DNA from 3 places in the Zestomonas ipomoeae genome. Region 1 is predicted to be linked to each of the others. Evidence: predicted binding sites of a transcription regulator. Region 1 holds the regulator's gene; each other region holds the start of a gene.
The links. Region 1 encodes FliA, which starts transcription of late flagellar genes. Its sites were predicted from a motif close to CTAAAGTTTNNNNNNNNNNNGCCGNTAA; they were not measured.

Region 1 (7,526 bases):
CCTTGGCGGCCGGTTTCTCGGCAGGTTTGCTCGCCGGTGCCGCTGGCTTGGCTGCCGCCGGCGGTGTGGCTGGCTTCGCGGGCGGTGGGGCTGGCGCGGCCGGCTTGGCGGCAGCGGGCGGCGCGGCAGGCGCCTTCGCTTCGGGCTGCTTGCCCTTGCCATGCAGTTGATCGAGCAGCGCTTCGAATTCGTCGTCGGTGATCAGGTCGCTGCTGCTGGCCGGCGCAGCCGGTTCGGCCGGCTTGGCGGCGGGAGCCGCTGGAGCGGGCTCCTCGGGCGCAACGAACTTGCCCTTGCCATGCAACTGGTCGAGCAGCGCCTCGAATTCATCGTCGGTGATCTCGTCGCCACCGGCGGCAGGGGTTTCTGCAACAGGGGGCGCCGGCTTCGGCTCGGCCTGCTTGGCAGCCGGCGCGGCGGCGAACTGCCCCTTGCCATGCAACTGATCCAGCAACGCTTCGAATTCGTCGTCGGTGATCTCGTCGCCGCCCGCTGCCGGCGCTGGCGCACTGGCCGCCGGCGCAGGCTCGTCGCCGAGGGCATCGAGCAGTTTCTCGAATTCACTGTCGGTGATGTCGCTGGATGCCGCCGGAGCGACCGGCTCCGGTTCGGGTTCCGGCTCTGGCTCAGCCTCCACCGCCGGTGCGCTGGCTTCCTCGGCACCGGCCGGCTCGGCCAGGCGCGCCAGGGCCGCGAGCAGTTCGGGGGAAGCCGGTGTCGGTTCGGTGCGCTCGCGCACCTGGCCGAACATTTCGTTAACCGCGTCCAGTGCCTGCAGGACGACATCCATGAGCTCCGAGTCGACGCGCCGCTCGCCCTTGCGCAAGATGTCGAAGACGTTCTCGGCGATGTGGCAGCACTCGACCAGTTCGTTCAGCTGGAGAAAGCCGGCCCCACCCTTGACGGTGTGGAAGCCGCGAAAAATGGCATTGAGCAACCCCGTGTCGTCCGGGCGGCTCTCAAGCTCAACCAACTGCTCGGACAATTGTTCGAGAATCTCGCCGGCCTCTACCAGGAAGTCCTGGAGGATTTCTTCATCGGCGTCGAAGCTCATATGGATGCTCCCCTAAAAACCCAGGCTGGATAGCAGATCGTCGACGTCGTCCTGGCTGGACGCGACGTCTTCACGCTTATCGGCATTAATCTGCGGACCTTCACCTTGGGAGGACGCTTTTTGTTGTTGTTTTTTCTGATCGGCTTGCAATGACTCTTGATCGTGCTGGATGCCGGCGAAGCGATCCACCTGGCTGGCCATCAGCACCAGCTTGAGCAGGTTGCTTTCCACCTCGGTCACCAGTTGGGTCACCCGCTTGATCACCTGGCCGGTGAGGTCCTGGTAATCCTGCGCCAGAAGGATGTCGTTGAGGTGGCTGGAGAGCTTGCCGCTGTCGCGCTCGCTGCGGGTCAGGAACAGTTCGATGCGCTTGGCCAACTCACGAAAACCGTCCGCGCTCATTTCCCGGCGCATGAAACGGCCCCAGTCGGCTCCCAGGCTCTGCGCCTCGTCGTTAAGATCGTTGACCAGCGGAGCGCACTCCTCCACCAAATCCATGGTGCGATTGGCCGCTTTCTCGGTCATCTGCACCACGTAGTTCAGGCGCTCGGTCGCGTCGGCGATCTGCGAGACTTCCTTGGCATGTGGCACCCGAGGGTCGAGCTGGAAGTTGACGATGGCGTTGTGCAGCTCACGGGTCAGCTTGCCGACCTCTTGATAAAGGCCGCGATCACGCACTTTGTTGAGCTCGTGAATGAACTGCACCGCTTCGCTGAAATTGCCTCGTTCCAGGCTATTGACCAGCTCACGGGCATTGGCTTTCAGGGTCGACTCAACGTCACCCAGTTGGGAGTCTTCGTGTTCCATAGCGCCCTCGCGGCAGGCATCAGCCGTTGACCCGCTCGAATATCTTTTCGATCTTCTCTTTCAGTACCTGGGCCGTGAACGGCTTGACCACGTAACCGTTCACCCCGGCCTGGGCCGCTTCGATGATCTGGTCGCGTTTGGCCTCGGCGGTCACCATCAGCACCGGAAGCGTTTTCAGGCGCTCGTCGGCACGCACCGCGCGCAGCAGGTCGATGCCGGTCATGCCGGGCATGTTCCAATCGGTGACGAGAAAGTCGAAGCTGCCACTTTGCAGCATGGGCAGCGCGGTGGTGCCATCGTCGGCCTCTGCGGTATTGGTGAACCCCAAGTCGCGCAGCAGGTTCTTGATGATCCGTCTCATCGTTGAGAAGTCGTCAACGATGAGGATTTTCATGTTCTTGTCCAAGTCGACCTCCGTACAGTCCTAACGCACTCAGTTCCTGAGAACGCCGTTTAATCGCGAAACCGGCTTGCTCTTCAACTTGCCCGCCACTCGCTCAGGCGCGCCCGCAGACGCGCGGCGCACTGGCTGTGCAACTGGCTGACCCTCGATTCGCTGACGCCCAGTACCTCGCCGATTTCTTTGAGATTCAGTTCTTCGTCGTAGTACAGCGCCAAAACCAGGCGCTCGCGCTCTGGAAGGTTCTCGATGGCTTCGGCCAACGCCAGGCGGAAGCGCTGGTCTTCCAACTCGCTCGCAGGCTCGGGTTGCGTACTGCCGCCGTCTTCGCGCAGCCCACCGTGCTCGCCGTCCTGGAGGAGATCGTCGAAACTGAACAAACGGCTGCCCAAAGTGTCGCTCAGAATGCCGTAGTAATCTTCGAGACTCAATTGGAGTTCGGCCGCAACCTCTTGATCTTTAGCGTCTCGACCGGTTCTGGCCTCGATTGCCTTGATGGCGTCGCTCACCATGCGGGTGTTGCGATGCACGGAACGCGGCGCCCAGTCGCCCTTGCGCACCTCGTCGAGCATCGCGCCACGGATGCGGATACCGGCGTAGGTTTCGAAGCTGGCCCCCTTGCCAGCATCGTATTTCTTCGAAGCTTCGAGCAGGCCGATCATGCCAGCCTGCATCAGATCATCCACTTGCACGTTGGCCGGCAGACGCGCCAGCAGGTGATAGGCAATGCGCTTGACCAACGGGGCATAGCGCTCAATGAGTTGATGCTGCGAGTCCTTCGCCTGTGCCTTGTTGTACATACGAAGTCCACTGGCTGCTGTCATACGGATGAATCTGCTACTGGCTGCACCAAGCGCTCGACGAAGAACTCCAGGTGGCCGCGCGGATTGGCCGGAAGCGGCCAAGTGTCGACCTTCTGGGCAATCGCCTTGAACGCCAGGGCGCACTTCGAGCGGGGGAACGCCTCATACACCGCTCGCTGCTTCTGCACGGCTTTGCGTACCGACTCGTCATAGGGAATCGCCCCTACGTATTGGAGGGCCACATCGAGAAAACGATCAGTGACCTTGGTCAGCTTAGCAAAGAGATTGCGACCCTCCTGCGGGCTATGGGCCATATTGGCCAGCACACGGAAGCGGCTCATGCCGTAATCGCGATTGAGCAGCTTGATCAGCGCGTAGGCATCGGTGATCGAGGTCGGCTCGTCGCAAACCACCACGATGACTTCCTGGGCGGCGCGAACGAAGCTGACCACCGCATCGCCGATGCCTGCGGCGGTGTCGATCACCAGCACGTCGAGGTTGTCGCTGATGTCGCTGAAGGCCTGGATCAGCCCGGCATGCTGCTGCGGCGAGAGCTGCACCATGCTCTGGGTGCCGGAAGCGGCGGGCACGATGCGAATGCCGCCGGGGCCTTGCAGGAGCACGTCACGCAGCTCGCATTCGCCGTGAATGACGTCGGCCAGCGTGCGCTTCGGCGTAAGGCCGAGCAGGACATCGACGTTGGCCAACCCCAGGTCGGCATCCAGCAGCATGACCCGCCGACCGAGATCGGCCAGGGCCATGGACAGATTGACCGACACGTTGGTCTTGCCGACGCCGCCTTTGCCGCCGGTCACCGCTATCACCTGTACGGGATGCATACTACCCATGTTCTCTACACACCTTGTCTTGCTGCGACTGAGGCATCGTTGAAATCCTCTGCGCTGACTACCCGGCGCGGCGCGGCGGGTTGTGATACAGGCCGGCGAACAGGTCGGCCATGGCTTCCTCGCTCGGCTCCTCGGGTGCCTGCAAGCTGACGGCCCGGCTCACCAGTTGGTGGCTGCGCGGCAGGTGCAGATCGTCCGGAATGCGCGGCCCGTCCGTCAGGTAGGCTACCGGCAGACGCTGGCCAATAGCCAGCCCCAACACCTCGCCCAGGCTCGCGGCCTCGTCCAGCTTGGTCAGAATGCAACCGGACAGACCGCAGCGCTTATAACTATGGTAGGCCGCCTTGAGCACTTGGCTCTGACTTGTGGCCGCCAAAACCAGATAATTTTTTGCTTTCACCCCCCGGCTGGCCAGGGTTTCCAACTGCATGCGCAAGGCCGGATCGCTGGCCGGCAGGCCAGCGGTATCGATCAACACAACGCGCTTCTTCGCCAACGGCGCCAGGGCCTGGGTCAACGACTGGCCTGGATCCACCTGGGTCACCGAGACATTCAGGATGCGCCCCAGGGTCTTGAGCTGCTCCTGGGCACCGATGCGATAGCTGTCCAGACTGACCAGCGCAATGTGCTGGGCGCCGTATTTGAGCACATAACGGGCCGCCAGTTTGGCCAGCGTAGTGGTTTTACCCATTCCGGCCGGACCGACCAGGGCGATCACCCCGCCCTCCTCCAGCGGTTCCTGCTTCAGCGTCTTGATCGCATGAGCCAGGTGGGCCAGCAGCATGCGCCAGGCCTGGCGCGGCTCCTGGACGTTGGCGACCTTGTCCAGCAGGGCGCGGGACAGTTCGGCGGAAAGCCCCATGCGCTGCAGGCGGCGCCACAGGTTGGCCTGCTGCGGACGGCGGTTCTGCAGTTGGCCCCAGGCGATCGAGCCGAGCTGCACTTCGATCAGCTCGCGCAGGCCGTGCAGCTCGAAACGCATCGCGTCGAGCACGCGCTGATCGGCCGCCGGCTTCGCCGCGGCCGCTGCTACCGGCCGTGGTGTCGGGGCCGGAGCCACGGCAGGCTTGGCCTTGGGTGCCGGAGCCGAAGCGCCAAGCAGTTGGCGGTCCTTTCCGGCAGTCGCTGCACTGCCGGCCAGTTCGGCCTGGGCCGAGGCGATCTTCGCCTGAGTCCTGCGCAGCTCGGCCTCCAGCGCCGGGTTCGGCTGGCGAACCGGCTCCGGCGGCAGCTGGTAATCGAGCGCAGCGGTCAACTCGACGCCGCCGGCAACCCGGCGTGTGCCGATGATGGCGGCATCTGCGCCGAGTTCATCGCGAACCAGCTTCATGGCTTGACGCATATCGGCGGCGAAGAAGCGTTTGACTTGCATGGCCTATGGACCTCAGTTCTGTCCCACAGTGGCGACGATGGTGACCTGCTTGTTGTCGGGTATTTCCTGGTACGCCAGCACGTGCATGTTCGGCACTGCGAGGCGAGCGAATCGCGACAACATAGCCCGGACCGGACCGGCTACCAGCAATATTGCCGGCTTGCCGAGCATCTCCTGGCGCTGCGCCGCCTCCACCAGGGAGCGTTGCAGCTTCTCGGCCATGCCGGGTTCGAGGAGGATGCCCTCTTCACTGCCCTGACCGGCCTTCTGAAGACTGTTCAGCAATATCTGTTCCAACCTTGGCTCGAGCGTGATGACAGGCAGCTCCGGCTCAAGCCCCACCACGCTTTGCACGATGGCGCGGGACAACGCGACTCGCACCGCGGCCACCATCGCGGCGGGATCTTGACTCTTCGGCGCGACGTTGGCGATGGCCTCGGCGATGGTGCGGATGTCGCGCACCGGCACCTGCTCCTGCAACAACGCCTGCAGTACCTTGAGCAAGGTGGACAGCGACACCATGCCCGGCACCAGCTCCTCGGCCAGCTTCGGCGAGCTCTTGGCCAGCAATTGCATCAATTGCTGGACCTCCTCATGCCCCAGGAGCTCATGAGCGTGCTTGTGCAGCACCTGGTTGAGGTGGGTGGCGATCACCGTGCTGGCGTCCACCACGGTGTAGCCGAGCGATTGCGCCTGGTCGCGCTGGGTCGGGTCGATCCACACCGCCTCCAGGCCGAACGCCGGGTCTTTGGCGGCGATACCGTTGAGCGTGCCAAATACCTGACCTGGGTTGATCGCCAGCTCGCGATCCGGATAGACCTCGGCTTCGGCCACGCTGACGCCCATCAGGGTCAGGCGGTAGGCATTGGGCAGCAGATCGAGGTTGTCGCGGATGTGCACCGAGGGCATGAGAAAGCCCATTTCCTGGGACAGCTTCTTGCGTACCCCCTTGATGCGCGCCAGCAACTGGCCACCCTGGTTGCGATCCACCAGTGGAATCAACCGATAGCCAACCTCCAGGCCAACCATGTCCACTGGCGTGACGTCGTCCCAACCGAGTTCCTTGACTTCCTGGGCCTTCTGCGCGGGCAACAGTTCCTGCTGGCGCTTGGCTTCCACCTCGGCCACCTGCTTGGCCTGCTTCTGCCGGTGCCAGATCCAGTAGGCGCCGCCTGCGCAGATCAGGCCCAGACCGATGAACGCCACATGCGGCATGCCCGGCACCAGGCCCATGAAGATCAGGATCGCCGCCGACACCGCCAGCGCCTTGGGTGAGGCGAACATCTGGCGATTGACCTGCTGGCCCATGTCTTCAGAGGTCGACACCCGCGTCACCATGATCGCCGCGGCGGTGGACAACAGCAGCGACGGAACCTGGGCCACCAGGCCGTCACCGATGGTCAGCAACGCATAGATCTTGCCGGCGTCGGCGAAGCCCATGGAGTGCTGTGCCATGCCGATGGCGACACCGCCGATCAGGTTGATGAACAGGATGAGAAGGCCGGCGATGGCGTCGCCGCGCACGAATTTGCTGGCACCGTCCATGGAGCCGTAGAAGTCGGCTTCCTGGGCCACTTCGGCGCGGCGTTTCTTGGCTTCCGGCTGGTCGATCAACCCCGAATTGAGGTCGGCATCGATGGCCATCTGCTTGCCGGGCATGGCATCCAGGGTGAAGCGCGCGCTCACCTCGGAGATACGCCCGGCGCCCTTGGTGACCACGACGAAGTTGATGATCATCAAGATGGCGAACACCACCACGCCGACTACGTAGTTGCCGCCGATCACCACCTCGCCGAACGCCTGGATCACCTTGCCGGCGGCATCGCCGCCATCATGGCCATGCAACAGGACGACCCGGGTGGACGCGACGTTCAGGGCCAGGCGCAGCAACGTGGCGACCAGCAGAATGGTGGGGAAAACGGCGAAATCCAGCGGGCGCAAGGCATACACGCCGACCAGCAGCACGACAATCGACAAGGCGATGTTGAAGGTGAAGAACACGTCCAGCAGGAATGGCGGCACCTGCAGGGTCATCATGCCCAGCACCACCAGCAGCAGGATCGGCACCCCCAGGTTGCCACGGCCCAGGCCGCGCATATTGGTTAGCAGTTGCGTGCGATCCACCCGATTCTCCCGTACCGATACGAACAATCTTTTGACGCAGCAGGCGTCATGCCGGGAGCTTGTGCAAGAAGCTTTCCAAGTTAGCTAAACCATTGAAATGAAAGCCTTCACAGAAGTA
Region 2 (7,526 bases), on a different contig from region 1:
AGGATACGCTTGATCAGCTTGTCGGCGTGCTTCATCTCGTCGATGGATTCGTGGTACTCGTGCTCGCCAAGCTTCTTCAGGCCCCAGTCCTCATACATGCGGGCATGCAGGAAGTATTGGTTGATTGCCACCAGTTCGTTGCCGAGGATCTTGTTCAGATACTGGATGACTTTCTTGTCGCCTTTCATGGGGAGTCCTGCCACTGCGTGATGGAATGGCCTGAAAGTCTGGTCGCGCAGATGGGGGATGTCAACCTAACTGATTGAATGTAAAGGGAAATTAAATCTTAATAGGAACGTTTAAGTTCTGCGTCTTGCTGATAACTGACTGATATTTAGGGACTATTGGGCGCCGGTTGGAAACGCCGATGGTCGCTGTCTTCGGCGACATAAAAAAACCGGACGCAAGGTCCGGTTCTTTACAGCGATATCCACTCAGGCGGCGACGAAGCCGGGGGAATAGGTCTGTACGCCCTGGCTGCTTTGCACCTCGGACAGGGTCTCGCGCACGACCTGCTTGGCCAGGCAAGCACACTTGCCACATTGGGTGCCGACTCCGAGGCTGTCGCGCACGTCTCGGTAGCTACAGCAACCCTCGAAGATTGCTTCGCGAATTTGACCGTCGGTGACACCTTGGCAGAGACAGACGTACATGGGGGCAACCCGTGCAAGAGGTTTCGATGAAAAGGATACTAATCAGAATGAGAATGATTGTCAAAGTTTCCAGAGAATCGGTCGCTCCCGGAAAAACCCTATATATAGCAGTGGCTTAGCGAAGGCGAAGGCGGGCGCAAATGCGGTGGGCGCTGCCCAAAATCGCGGTGTATGATGAACGGCCCTGTGCCGCGGGCCGCCTCACGTGATGGTTGGATACCGGTCCCGCGCTTCACTCGTTACTCAAGGAGATCTGGAATGAGCGTACTCGTAGGTAAAAAAGCGCCTGACTTCACCGTTGCGGCTGTGCTGGGCAATGGCGAAATCGTCGACAGCTTCACGCTGTCTTCCGCCATCAAAGGCAAGTACGGCCTGGTGTTCTTCTACCCGCTGGACTTCACGTTCGTCTGCCCGTCCGAGCTGATTGCTCTGGATCACCGTATTCCGGACTTCCAGTCGCGCAACGTGGAAGTGATCGGTGTGTCCATCGACTCCCACTTCAGCCACAACGCCTGGCGCAACACTCCGGTGGAGAAGGGCGGCATCGGCCCGGTCAAGTACACCCTGGCTGCCGACGTGAAACATGAAATCGCCAAGGCCTACGATGTCGAGTCCGAAGACGGCGTGGCTTTCCGCGGTGCCTTCCTGATCGACAAGAACGGCGTCGTACGTTCGCAGATCGTTAACGACCTGCCGCTGGGCCGCAACATGGACGAGCTGCTGCGCCTGGTCGATGCCCTGCAGTTCACCGAAGAGCACGGCGAAGTCTGCCCGGCCAACTGGAAGAAAGGCGACAAGGGCATGACCGCATCCCCGGAAGGTGTGGCCAAGTACCTGTCCGAAAACGCCAGCAACCTGTAAGGCGGCTGCGGCTGCGGCTGCGGATACGAAAAACCCGGCTGTTGCCGGGTTTTTTGTGTGCGTCGATCAGGATTTACTCGTCGAATTCATCCCAGCCGCCGAGTTCCTTCCAGCGGTTGACGATGCCGCAGAACAGCTCGGCGGTCTTCTCGGTGTCGTAGCGAGCCGAGTGGGCTTCGCGCCCGTCGAACTCGATACCGGCCGCCTGGCAAGCCTTGGCCAGCACGGTCTGGCCATAGGCGAGGCCGGCCAGGGTGGCGGTGTCGAAGCTCGAGAACGGGTGAAAGGGGTTGCGCTTGAGGGCCGTGCGAGCCGCGGCCGCGTTGAGGAATCCCAGATCGAAGCTGCTGTTGTGGCCAACCAGGATGGCGCGCTTGCAGCCGTTGGATTTCACCGCCTTGCGCACGCCGCGGAAAATTTCCTGCAGCGCATGCTCCTCGGTGACCGCCATGCGCAGCGGGTGGTCGAGCTTGATGCCGGTGAACTCCAGCGCTGCCGCTTCGATGTTTGCGCCCTCGAAGGGCTCGACCCGGAAGAAATGGCTGTGCTCGGGAAACAGGAAGCCTTGCTCGTCGATGCCGATGGTCACGGCGGCGATTTCCAGCAGGGCATCGGTGGCGGCGTTGAAACCGCCACACTCGACGTCGACCACTACCGGCAGGTAGCCGCGGAAACGCCGCGCCATCGGGTGGCGCGGGCCGTTCGGCAGGTTGCCGTCGAGTTCTTCGTCATACAGGTCTTGGTCTTCGCTCACGCCGGTTTCTCCTGCAGGCGCCAGCGCAGCTTCTCGCCGGCGCGCAGCGGAATGACCGTCTGTTCGCCGAAGGGCAGGCTGGCCGGGGCTGTCCATTCCTCTCGGACCAGCGTAATGGTCTCGGTGTTGCGCGGCAGGCCGTAGAAATCGGGGCCATGCAGACTGGCGAAGCCCTCCAGCTTGTCCAGCGCGTTGCGTTGTTCGAACGCCTCGGCATACAGCTCGATGGCCGCATAGGCGGTATAGCAGCCGGCGCAGCCGCAGGCGGCCTCCTTGGCATGCTGGGCATGGGGCGCCGAGTCGGTGCCGAGGAAGAACTTTGGATTGCCGCTCACCGCTGCATCCAACAAAGCCTCCTGGTGGGTGTTGCGCTTGAGGATTGGCAGGCAGTAGAAGTGCGGACGGATACCGCCGACCAGCATGTGGTTTCGGTTATACAGCAGGTGATGAGCGGTGATGGTGGCGCCGACGTTGGCCGCTGCACCTTGCACGAACTGCACGGCGTCGGCTGTGGTGATGTGCTCGAGCACCACTCGCAGGCTCGGGAAGCGCTCGACCACGCGGGACAGCTGCTCGTCGATGAAGGCCTTTTCGCGGTCGAACACGTCGATCTCGGCGCGGGTGACTTCGCCATGCACCAGTAGCGGCAGGCCGACTTCGGCCATGGCCTCCAGGGCCGGGAAAATGTTGTCCAACTGCGTGACGCCGGAGTCGGAGTTGGTGGTGGCGCCGGCCGGATAGAGCTTGGCGGCGTAGACGTAACCGCTGGCCTTGGCTGCGCGCACGTCGTCCGGGCTGGTGCGATCGGTGAGGTAGAGCACCATCAGCGGCTCGAAGGCATTGCCAGCGGGGCGCGCGTCGAGGATGCGCTGACGATAGGCATGCGCCTCGGCGGCGTTGCGCACTGGCGGTACCAGATTGGGCATGATGATGGCGCGGGCGAAGGTGCGCGCCACGTCGGCCACGGTGTGCTTGAGGGCAGCGCCGTCGCGCAGGTGGATGTGCCAATCGTCAGGGCGCAGCAGGGTGAGGCGGTCGAGCATGGGGGCTTCCAGGCGGGTAAAACGTGGCCTGCATGCTACCGGAAAAGCCCCGCCGCGGCACGTCGCCGTTCGCCCGGCGGCCACTGGGCCCCCGTGAGGCGGCGGATTCCCGGTTCAAGTTTTCCTCCGTCGCACCGATACAGCAAAGGAACGCCACCGTTGCCGTGGAGCCCGCCGTGCGCCGCCATCTCGCCCTCTTCAGTCTGTTCGTCTGCCTGCCGGTCAGTTTGCCGGCCGCTGCCATTTCCTTTCAGACCCGGCTGGAGAAGGTGGAGTGGACGGTCGAGGGTGATCGTTTCGAGTGCCGCTTGTCGCAGGCCATCACGCAGTTCGGCAGTGGCGAGTTCGTGCGGCGTGCCGGCGAGCAGGCGACCTTTCGCCTGAAAGCCCGGGAACGCTGGCTCGGTACCGGTTCGGCCACCCTGCTGGCGGCTGCCGCGCCCTGGCAGCCCGGGCGCGGCGATATCAACCTGGGGCCGGTCACGGTCGGCAGCGGTGACACGCCGTTCAACAGTACCCAGGAGCAGGCGGCCCGCTTGCTCAACGGTTTGATGGAAGGCCGCAGCCCGCTGGTGCGGCATCGCACCTTGCATGGCGGGGAACGGCTGGAGGTGAGGTTGCTGCCGGCCAAGTTCGGCAAGGCCTACGACGATTACCTGGCGTGCACGGCCAAGCTGCTGCCGGTGAACTTCGACCAGATCCGCCAGACCCAGATCGGCTTTCCCAGCGCCGGCACCGCGCTCGACGACATGGCGCGAGCCAAGCTGGACATCATCCTTGAGTTTCTCAGGGAGGATCCCAGCGTCAACCGCATCACCCTCGACGGCCACTCCGACAATAGCGGCAATCGTCTGGAGAACCGCGACCTGTCCCGTCGCCGCGGATTGGCGGTGATGGAGTACCTCAAGGCCAATGGCGTGCCGGAGCAGCATATCACCCTGCGTTTTCATGGCGAGCGCTACCCATTGGTGCCGAACACCAGCGAAGCCAACCGGGCGAAAAACCGGCGGGTGACCATGCGCCTGGAGCGCGAGGCGGCCTCCGAAGAACCGGCCCCGGCAGCTGGCGTGAAGCGCGCCCAGAATGTGACTGGATAGTCGCGTTGCTGAAAGTCCCCGTCGCCTTATCGTCCGAAGCTGTCGCGCCCCTGTAAAACCACCGCCATGGGCAGTAGAATCCGGGGTTTTCCGTACAACCCGTGGAGTGATGGCATGGCGGACGTAAAGAAGGTAGTCCTGGCGTATTCCGGTGGCCTGGATACTTCGGTGATTCTCAAGTGGTTGCAGGAAACCTATGGCTGCGAGGTGGTGACCTTCACCGCCGACCTCGGCCAGGGCGAGGAGGTCGAGCCGGCCCGCGCCAAGGCGCAGGCCATGGGCGTCAAGGAAATCTACATCGATGATCTACGCGAAGAATTCGTCCGCGACTTCGTCTTCCCGATGTTCCGCGCCAACACCGTCTACGAGGGCGAGTACCTGCTGGGCACTTCCATCGCCCGCCCGCTGATCGCCAAGCGCCTGATCGAGATCGCCAACGAGACCGGCGCCGACGCCATCTCCCACGGCGCCACCGGCAAGGGCAACGACCAGGTGCGTTTCGAACTGGGCGCCTACGCGCTCAAGCCAGGCGTCAAGGTCATCGCCCCTTGGCGCGAGTGGGACCTGCTGTCCCGCGAGAAGCTGATGGACTACGCGGCCAAGCATGAGATTCCGATCGAGCGCCACGGCAAGAAGAAGTCGCCGTACTCCATGGATGCCAACCTGCTGCACATTTCCTATGAAGGCGGCGTGCTGGAAGACACCTGGACCGAGCACGAAGAGGACATGTGGAAGTGGACCAAGTCCCCGGAAGCCGCCCCGGACACTCCCACCTATATCGAACTGACCTATCGTGCCGGTGACATCGTCGCCATCGATGGCAAGGACATGAGCCCGGCCACCGTGCTCGCCGAGCTGAACCGCATCGGCGGCGAGAACGGCATCGGTCGTCTGGACATCGTCGAGAACCGCTACGTCGGCATGAAGTCCCGCGGCTGCTACGAAACCCCCGGCGGCACTATCATGCTGCGTGCCCACCGCGCCATCGAGTCCATCACCCTGGACCGCGAAGTGGCCCACCTGAAAGACGAGCTGATGCCGAAATACGCCAGCCTGATCTACACCGGCTATTGGTGGAGCCCGGAGCGCCTGATGCTGCAGCAGATGATCGATGCGTCCCAGGCCAGCGTGAATGGCGTGGTACGCCTGAAGCTGTACAAGGGCAACGTCATCGTCGTCGGCCGCAAGTCCGACGACTCGCTGTTCGACGCTAATATCGCCACTTTCGAGGAAGATGGCGGCGCCTACAACCAGGCGGACGCTGCCGGCTTCATCAAGCTCAATGCGCTGCGCATGCGTATCGCGGCCGGCAAGGGCCGCAAGCTGTTCTAGGCCGCCTGCAAGCTGCGTTAAGCTCCCGCACAACCCCGGCCACCGCCGGGGTTGTGCGTTTCCAGACCGCCAAAAGCGGCATATACGAGGAAGACCTGATGAGATTGCTGCATACCATGCTGCGCGTCGGCGACCTGGACAAGTCCATCGCCTTCTACACCGAGGTGCTGGGCATGACCCTGCTGCGCCGCAAGGACTACCCGGACGGCCAGTTCACCCTGGCCTTCGTCGGTTACGGCGACGAGGCGCACAACAGCGTCATCGAGCTGACCTATAACTGGGGCGTCGATCAATACGAGCTGGGTACGGGCTATGGCCATATCGCGCTGGAGGTCGAAGACGTGTACAAGGCCTGCGAGGACATTCGTTCCCGCGGTGGCAAGATCACCCGCGAGCCGGGCCCGATGAAGCATGGCACCAGCATCCTGGCCTTCGTCGAGGATCCGGATGGCTATAAGGTAGAGCTGCTTTCGCCTAAGCGGAGCGACTGATAGCTGCTAGGCTTTTGTAAGCCATGGCTTACAAAAAACGCCTTTTGCCATGGCGAGCGAGGTGTGCCATGAGCGAACAAATGCACGTGGAGCGGCTGATCCATGCAGTGCAGGAGCTATCTCTGGCCCGCGATCTGGATCGCGTGGCGGAGATCGTCCGCCACGCAGCCCGCGAGCTGGGTGGGGCCGACGGCGCTACCTTCGTCCTGCGCGACAGCGGGATGTGTTTCTACAAGGACGAAGACGCCATTGCCCCTCTGTGGAAGGGGCAGCGCTTTCCTCTGGAGGCCTGCATCAGCGGTTGGGCAATGCTCAACCGGCAGGCGACGGTCATCGAGGATATCTACGAAGACCCTCGCATTCCCCACGAGGCCTACCGGCCGACCTTCGTTAAAAGCCTGGTGATGGTGCCGATTCGCACCCTTGAGCCGATCGGCGCCATAGGCACTTACTGGGCCCAGCGATATCGGGCCACGCCGCAGCAGGTTCAGGTGCTGCAGGCGCTGGCGGACTCGACCTCCGTGGCCCTGGAAAACGTGCAGGTCTATAGCGAACTGGAGCGGCGGGTCGAGCAGCGGACCGAACAGCTCGCCGATTCCAACCGGCAATTACTGGCGGAAATACAGGAGCGGGAGCGAGCCGAGGCGGCGGTGCGCCAGCTGTCGCTGACCGACGAGCTGACCGGGCTTTACAACCGGCGTGGTTTTCTGTTGTTGGCCGAGCGCGAGCTGGAGGCGGCGGTGCGTAGGCAGAGCCGCTGCTTGCTGTTGTACGCCGACCTCGACTATCTCAAGCAGGAAAACGACCGCCTGGGGCATGCCGCCGGCGATGCGCTGCTGATCGATGCGGCGCGGTTCCTGAAAGGGTTGTTCCGCAGCACCGACGTCGTGGCGCGCCTGGGGGGCGACGAGTTCGTCGTGCTGGCCACCGACTACAGCAGCAGCGAGGCTGTTCAACATCGCCTGCGCTCGGCCCTCGCCAGCTTCCGGCGCAGCAGTGCAGGAGGACCGTTGTCGCTGAGCGTGGGCATTGCCGAGTCCTCGCTGCGGGCCAACGAGGGACTCGAAGGGCTGCTGACCGAGGCGGATGCGGCCATGTATGCCAACAAATGCGCCCGCCGCCGCCTGCGGGCGGTCGGATGACGGTGCGTTGAATGCGAAAAGCCCCGCCGGAGCGGGGCTTTGGGGCAGGAAGCTAGAGGTCGAAATCGAAGTCCGCCAGTTGCTTCTGCAGGCGGCGCTCTTCCAGGTAGTTATCGATGATGCGGCGTTTGGTCAGGTTGGTCTTGGCTACCT
Region 3 (7,526 bases), on a different contig from region 1:
GGCGTTTTTGTGAGCGATGAAACCGCGCGGGTGATTAGCTGAGCAGAGTAGCCCAACCTTCGACGACGTCGGCGCCCCACTTGGCTTTCCACTCTTTCAGGGTCTTGTGGTTGCCGCCTTTGGTCTCGATCACTTCACCGGTATTCGGGTTCTTGTACTGCTTGACCTTGCGGGCACGCTTGCTGCCAGTGGCCTTGCCAGCGCGCGGCGCCTTGCTCAGCTTGGCTTCCGGGTCGAGCAGGGCGATGATGTCGCGCAGCGACTTCTGGTATTCGCCCATCAGGGTGCGGAGTTTGCCTTCGAACTCCAGTTCCTTTTTCAGTTTGTCGTCCTGGGAGAGATTCTTCAGGCGCTCTTGTAGTTCTTTGATGGCTTCTTCGGTGGCGCGGTATTCATTGATCAGGGACATGTCGCTTACCTTGATGAGTGAGGTGGCACGGATTAAGTGTCAGCAATAATAGTCAGACAGCCTGCCTAAGTAAACACGCTAAAAAGTTTTACTGGAATTATCGGCGGGATATTTCGGCACTCTTACGGGGACGTGACTAATTGGGGGGCGACGGCACTGGGGTGGTTCCGGTGTGCAAAGAGTTGCCTGCCAAACTGTCGCGCTGGCGAGTGGACGAAGCCCGGATAGTTAACCGGGATTTTACCCGCGGCGGATGCATTTCCTGTTCTGGTGGCCGTTTGGCGCTCCCCTTGTCGGGTACCGGTTTAATTGAGGGGCCAATGCGTTGTTCCGGGACTCGGCATTTGGCGGGGGGATGTACAAGTTTCCCGTGTCCTTCCCGAATGATTGTCGTATCTTTGCCGGCGGCTCGCACAGCCACGGTGGCAGCCTCTAGAATGGCGGTCTTTGTAAAAAGTTTCAGGAGTTTTCCATGCGCACTTTTCGGCTGGTTATTGCCTGCCCGGACCGCGTCGGTATCGTTGCCAAGGTCAGCAACTTCCTAGCGACTTATAACGGCTGGATCACCGAGGCCAGCCATCACTCGGATAACCAGACCGGTTGGTTCTTCATGCGCCACGAGATTCGTGCGGATTCCCTGCCGTTCGATATCGAGGGGTTTCGCCAGGCTTTCGCGCCCATCGGCCGCGAGTTCTCGATGGAGTGGCGGGTCACCGACTCCGCGCAGAAGAAGCGTGTCGTGCTGATGGCCAGCCGCGAGTCACACTGCCTGGCGGACCTGCTGCATCGCTGGCACAGCGATGAACTGGATTGCGAGATCCCTTGCGTGATTTCCAACCATGACGCCCTGCGCAGCATGGTCGAGTGGCATGGCATTCCGTTCCACCATGTGCCGGTCGATCCGAAGGACAAGGAACCGGCCTTCGCCGAAGTGTCGCGGCTGGTGCGCGAGAACCAGGCCGATACCGTGGTGCTGGCGCGCTACATGCAGATCCTGCCGGCCCAGCTCTGCCGGGAATACGCCCAGCGGGTGATCAATATCCACCACAGCTTCCTGCCGTCGTTCGTCGGTGCCAAGCCCTATCACCAGGCTTCATTGCGCGGCGTCAAGCTGATCGGGGCGACTTGCCATTATGTTACCGAGGAACTCGATGCCGGGCCGATCATCGAGCAGGACGTCGTGCGGGTGACCCATCGCGACAGCATCGAGGACATGGTCCGCCTGGGCAGGGATGTGGAGAAAATGGCGCTGGCCCGTGGGCTACGCTATCACTTGGAAGATCGAGTGTTGGTACACGACAACAAGACGGTGGTGTTCGACTGATCTTGCTGCCGTGGGCCGTTCTGGTGCACGACAGAGGAGTTCGTCCATGCTCAAGTCAATCAAGGTGCGCGACTACATGACCGTCCACCTGGTGACTTTCCGTTCCGATACGGATTTGTTCACTGCCATCAACCGGTTGCTGGAGCATCGGATTTCCGGTGCTCCGGTGGTGGATTCCCAGGGGCATCTGATCGGCCTGCTGTCCGAGGGCGACTGCCTGCGCGGCATTCTCTCCGGCGCGTATTACGAGGCGGTGGGCGGCAATGTCAGTTCTTATATGAATACCGAGATCGAGACCATTTCCCCGGAAGCGGACATCATCGAGGTGTCCGAGAGCTTCCTGCGGGGCCGCCGGGGGCGCCTGCCGGTGGTGGAAAATGGTCGGCTGATCGGCCAGATCAGCCGCAGCGATGTGCTGCGCGCGGTCAAGGAGTTCGCTCAGCACGATCAGGGGCGACAGGTCGCCAGCTAGTCGGGAGGTGTTATGGACGATCCATTCGAGCGTGCCACGGCCAGCCCGCCGCCGACGGTGGGCGAGGGCTGCGTCCGGCGTTACGATCCGGATGCGCTGAGTGACGAGCTGGGCACCGAGTTCGCCGATGCTGCCGAGCTGTGGGATGAGTTGCAAAGCGAGCAGCCGTCCCAACAGCCGGAATGAAACGGGCGCCTCCTGGCGCCCGTCGTGTTTTCAGCGATGTGTCAGATGCGGAAGCTGCCGACCATGTGCTTCAGGCGCGCGGCCTGTTGTTCCAGATCGCCGCAGGCGCGCAGGGTCGCCTGGAGGTTTTCCACACCTTCCTGGTTGAGCGTGTTGATCTCGGTGATATCCATGTTCAGCGAATCGATCACTGCCGTCTGTTCCTCGGTGGCGGTGGCGACCGACTGGTTCATGCCATCGATCTCGCCGATGCGCTGGGTCACGCTGGAAAGGCGTTCACCGGCCTGATTGGCGATCTGCACGCTTTGTTCGCTGTGCTGCTGGCTCTCGGTCATGGTGGTGACCGCTTCGCGGGCGCCCACCTGCAGCTCCTCGATCATTTGCTGGATTTCCTGTGCCGACTCCTGGGTGCGATGGGCCAGGTTGCGCACCTCGTCCGCGACCACCGCGAACCCGCGCCCGGCCTCGCCGGCACGGGCGGCCTCGATGGCCGCGTTGAGCGCCAGCAGGTTGGTCTGCTCGGAGATGCTCTTGATCACTTCGAGGATCTGGCCGATATCCACGGTCTTGTTGTTGAGCGTCTCGATGTTCTGGCACGACGCGCTGATCTTGGCGGACAGCTCGCTCATCGCCCTGATGGTGTTTTCCACTACCTTGCGGCCTTCTTCGGCCAGGTTGCGCGCATCCGAAGCCTGATGCGAGGCATCGGCGGCGTTGCGGGCGATCTCCTGCGCGGCGGCACCGAGTTCGTTGATCGCCGCGGCGACGCTGTTGGTGCGGCTGGCCTGTTCGTCGGAGTTGCTCATTGAAGAGTTGGAGGCATTGAGCACCAGTTGGGCGACTTCGTTGACCTGGATGGTGGTCGAGGAAACCTCGCGAACGGATTCATGGATGCGCTCCACGAAGCGGTTGAATGCCCCCGCCAGCTCGCCGAATTCGTCCTGGGTGTGGATTTCCAGGCGCTTGGTCAGGTCGCCTTCGCCCTGGGCGATGTCCTGCATGGCGCGCCCCATGACATGCAGCGGCTGCATCAGCACGCGGATCAGCATGCCCAGCAGCCCAATGATCAGGGCCACGGCCACCAGTGTGGCGATCAGCGCCGAGGCGCGGAACTCGCTGAGCATCGCGTAGGCCTTGGCCTTGTCGACCGAGAGGCCGATGTACCAGTTGACCGACGGCAGCCCTTGGACGGGGGTGAAGGTGAGGATGCGCGTGCCTTCCTCCTGCTCCACTTCGGTGATTTCGGTGGAGATGCGGGGCGTATTGTCTGGGTAGACCTCGCCAAGGCTCTTCATCACCCGATCCTTGTTCGGGTGGACGAGGATCTTGCCGTCGGCGCTGACCAGGAAGGCATAGCCGATGCCGCCGAAATCCAGGGAGTTGATGATTCGAACCAGGGTGTCGAGGGACAAGTCGCCGCCGACCACGCCGATCGATTGGCCGCTCTGCTGCACGGGCGCGGCGATGGTGATGATCAGTTGGCCGGTGGCGGCATCCACGTAGGGCTCGGTCAGGGTGCTGCCGCCAGCGGCCTTGGCGTCCTTGTACCAGGGACGGGTGCGCGGATCGTAGCCTGCTGGCATGGCGTTGTCCGGGCGCATGGTAAAGGAACCGGCCTCGCTGCCCAGGTAGCTGAACATGAACGTGGAGAGCATGGTCTTTTGTTCCAGCAGCTGGACCACACGCTCGGGCGCGCTGTCGTTGCCAATCGATTGCGCGAGGTTCTCCACCAAGAGGATGCGTCCGGACAACCAGTTCTGGATGTTACTGGCAGTCACTTCCCCCATGTCGCGCAGATGGCTGTTGAGGTTGTCGCGGATCGCCTGGCGTTGCAGGTAATCGTTGTACAGGGTGAACAGGGCGAAAGCGGTCGCCACCACCAGGGAAGCGGCGATTAGGATTTTGTGGCTGAACTTAAGGTTCTTGGGCATGGCTTCTGCGTCCGGGTGCTGTGCTGGCTTCAAGGCGAGGCGGGTATGGCCCCTATGTCGGCCGCAAGCGGGAAAAGCTTTAGACGGGCGTTGTACGGGAACAGCGGGCGCGAAGCCGCATCGACGAACAGGTCGTCGATGCGGCCGGGGGAGGGGAACTAGGAGTCTTGTTTTTGAAGATCGGTTTCGATCTTTTTCAACTCATGTTCGAAGGCTTGGTCCAGCAGGCTGGCTCTTTTACGCCAGGGTTTGCGCTCGGGGGCAGGCTGAGCAGCGTAGGTAATGACTTCCCCGCCGTAAACTTCCTTGTAACGCTGCGCCTGGCGCTCGAGTTCTGCGCGCAGTTCGTCTTTCGTCACGTGGTTTTATCCAATGGTCGGTAGTGAGTTATTCGAATCGATTGAACGACTGGGCAAGAGTGAGTTCTTGCTGTCGGGAAATAGTCGATTGGCTTTATATATCGACGTCAGCATCGCCAGGGAGTTCGCTGCTGGTGGGCCCGCTGCCCCTGGCCGCCCGCCGCCGGCTCTTGCTGGGGCGGGCTGTTGCTGGCGAACCGCGGGTCGCGGTTCAGGGTCGATTATCGCGATTCTCCCGTGCTTGTCTATGCGCAATGCAAAAAGTGTGTGTCTGTTATAGGGAAGGATTGTTCCGTTTTATGTACGCCCGTGCTTCATGGCGGTTTCTACGAGGAAAGACGCCGCGGGCATTGTTGTGGCAGGTAAAACTTTTCCTGCCTGCTGCGCACCAAGTTTAGTCCAGGCGCTAATTGCCAGGCGGTGACAGGTGCAACAATCGCAAGTTGAACTAACAGGCATGTCCGACTCAATTACCGAATCGACTCGGCTGGCCAACGGCATGACGGTAGTAACCCAGTCGGTCCCGGGTGCAGCCCGCGCAGCCGCGCTCTTGCGAATTGCCGCGGGCAGTCACGACGAGCCGTCGGATTATCCCGGCCTGGCGCATTTTCTTGAGCACCTGGTTTTTCTCGGCAGCGAGGGTTTTCCGGCCGGGCAAGGGCTGATGCCATTCGTGCAGGCCTGCGGCGGTGAGCTGAATGCCAGCACGCGCGAGCGCGATACGGACTTCTTCTGCTCGGTGCCCGCCGATTCGCTCGGCGAGGCGCTGGCGCGCCTGTGCGACATGATCGCCCGACCGCTGCTGGAGCCAGCCAGGCAGCTGGGCGAGCGCGAGGTGCTGCATGCCGAATATCTCGCACGCGCGCGGGATGCGGAGACACTGTGCGACGCGGCGCTGGCCGTGGCGTGGGACCGGCCCCATCCGTTCCTGCGCTTCCATGCTGGGCATCGCGATAGCCTGCCGGTGGAGCAGGGTGAATTCCAGCAGGCGCTTTGGGCATTTCATCGGCGTTTTTTTCACGCGGGGCAGGCCACGCTGATCTTGGTGGCACCGCTACCTTGCGCGGCGTTGCAGCGGTTGGCCGGCCTGCACGCTGGCAGGCTGGCGCCTGGCCGGCGGGTCGTGTGTCCCGCGCCGCCCAGCCTGCTGCCGCTGCCCGGTGTCGGGGTGCGCGTGCAGGTGGCGGGCCCGTCGCGCCTGAGCCTGTACTTCGTGCTGGAGTCCCTGCCTGTAGCCGCTGGCGAGTCCCTGCGCTTCGTGGCGTTCTGTCTGGAGACGGGCGAGCTGCCTCGTCGTCTTCGCCGGCTGGGTTGGTGCACCGGCTTGCGTGTGCGCATCGCCTACCGCGTTGCCGGGCAAGCGGTGCTGGTTGTGGCATTCGATGAGCCCGGCTCCACGAGGCATGCCGAGCTGGCGGCGGCCTGTCTTGACTGGCTGCGCGCCTGGTCATCCGGGGACCATTGGCCGGCCTGGTGGCATCGCTATCGGCGCAGTTGCCACCTGCGCCGGCTGGCAATGGAGCCGCTGGAACTGGCCTGCGACTGGGCCGAGCGACTGGCATCGCATGGCGACCAGGCGGACCGGGCGGAGCTGGACCGGCACGCGCTACTGGCCGTGCTGGCGCAGTTGTCTGCGGCTCACATGGTGCCTTTGTGCACGGCCGACCAGGTGCTGGGCAGCCCGGACGCGAACGGCTTTCCATTTTGCGCACAGCGCATCGAGCGTCCGCTGTCGGAGCGGCATCGATGCTGGCGCTGGCATCTCGCGCCGGTCGATCCGCTTGCTGGCAGCGTGCCGGCCGGGCCGCATCGCGAGCAGCAGGCCGGGGTGAGGTGGCTGCCCGCTCCCGCGCCCGAGGCTGCGGTCGCTGCGCTCCATCTGCGATGGACGTTCGCGGCGGCGCCGGCGGGCGGGCTTTGGCAGGTCCTGGATGCCGCCTTGCAGGATATTCGTTCCGTCGCGCGTCATGCCGGGGTCGAGTTGCGTTTCGAGGAACAGGCGAGCCACTGGCAGCTCAGCCTCTTCGGCGCCCAGGAGCCACAGGCGTCGATCTTGGCGTCGATCCTGGCGCTGTTCGAGCGCCCGCCAACCGACGCCTGGCGGCGAGCAATGCGCCCCTTGCAAGGCGGCGACATGCCCTTGATCCATCGCCTGTGGCGGGCGCTGCCTGGGCTGCTGGAGCCCCTGGCGCCGGGCCTGCCGGAGCCGACGCCCTGCGCCTTGCAGCAGCTCTGGGTCAGGGCTCGCTGGCACGGGTTGGCGGTTGGACATGCGCCGGCACGGATGAGCGGCGTGCTCGCCAGGCTGCCGGGGCGACCCGGGCCGCCTCCAACCTGGGCGACCGGCGACGAGGCCGGTTACGTCTGGCGCGATGCCCGGATCGCCGACGGGCAGTGCGCGTTGCTGCTGTTCTGCCCGCTGCCGCGCCGCGATGCGCGGACGGAGGCGGCCTGGCGCCTGCTGGCGCACCTGCAGGAGGCCGACTTTTTCCGGCGTTTACGCAGCGAGCTGCAGCTCGGCTATGCGGTGTTCTCCGCTTATCGCCAGTGCGGCGCGCAGTCCGGACTGCTGTATGCCGTGCAGTCGCCCTGGGCATCGGCGGGCGAGATCCTCGGACATATCGAGGCCTTTCTCGGGGAATGGTCGGCGACCCTGGCCGACATTGCCCCCGGTGTGGTGCGCGAGCAGGGCAGCCAGCTGGCGGCCTGTCTGGAGCATCCGGCAGGGGTGCGCGTGGCGGCCGAACTGGCATGGCAGGAGTACCTGGCGGGCCACTCGCCCGCCCGACGCGCCGGCGTGTGCCAGGCGCTGCGAGCGATGACCCCGTCGTGCATGTCCGCGGCG

Region 2: a site for FliA is predicted at 3,425-3,452, ahead of ACWKV7_RS19060 (flagellar protein MotY). Genes of this name have one in related genera too.
Region 3: a site for FliA is predicted at 4,377-4,404, ahead of ACWKV7_RS23790 (methyl-accepting chemotaxis protein). Genes of this name have one in related genera too.

The regions. Positions count from the first base shown of each region.
Region 1 covers NZ_JBSKHQ010000001.1:356,930-364,455, forward strand. Annotated here, with positions in the region: gene ACWKV7_RS01525 (chemotaxis protein CheA) at 1-1,054, opposite strand, end outside; gene ACWKV7_RS01530 (protein phosphatase CheZ) at 1,067-1,861, opposite strand; gene ACWKV7_RS01535 (chemotaxis response regulator CheY) at 1,881-2,255, opposite strand; gene fliA (RNA polymerase sigma factor FliA) at 2,339-3,085, opposite strand; gene fleN (flagellar synthesis regulator FleN) at 3,082-3,912, opposite strand; gene flhF (flagellar biosynthesis GTPase FlhF) at 3,971-5,284, opposite strand; gene flhA (flagellar biosynthesis protein FlhA) at 5,297-7,408, opposite strand.
Region 2 covers NZ_JBSKHQ010000020.1:8,335-15,860, forward strand. Annotated here, with positions in the region: gene bfr (bacterioferritin) at 1-188, opposite strand, end outside; gene ACWKV7_RS19040 (bacterioferritin-associated ferredoxin) at 435-653, opposite strand; gene ACWKV7_RS19045 (peroxiredoxin) at 912-1,514, shown strand; gene rnt (ribonuclease T) at 1,588-2,268, opposite strand; gene pyrC (dihydroorotase) at 2,265-3,311, opposite strand; gene ACWKV7_RS19060 (flagellar protein MotY) at 3,515-4,408, shown strand; gene ACWKV7_RS19065 (argininosuccinate synthase) at 4,523-5,740, shown strand; gene gloA (lactoylglutathione lyase) at 5,839-6,231, shown strand; gene ACWKV7_RS19075 (GGDEF domain-containing protein) at 6,300-7,373, shown strand; gene ACWKV7_RS19080 (PA3496 family putative envelope integrity protein) at 7,426-7,526, opposite strand, start outside.
Region 3 covers NZ_JBSKHQ010000030.1:5,675-13,200, reverse strand. Annotated here, with positions in the region: gene mvaT (histone-like nucleoid-structuring protein MvaT) at 35-409, opposite strand; gene purU (formyltetrahydrofolate deformylase) at 882-1,733, shown strand; gene ACWKV7_RS22705 (CBS domain-containing protein) at 1,780-2,205, shown strand; gene ACWKV7_RS22700 (hypothetical protein) at 2,218-2,391, shown strand; gene ACWKV7_RS23790 (methyl-accepting chemotaxis protein) at 2,433-4,322, opposite strand; gene ACWKV7_RS22685 (hypothetical protein) at 4,481-4,681, opposite strand; gene pqqF (pyrroloquinoline quinone biosynthesis protein PqqF) at 5,139-7,526, shown strand, end outside.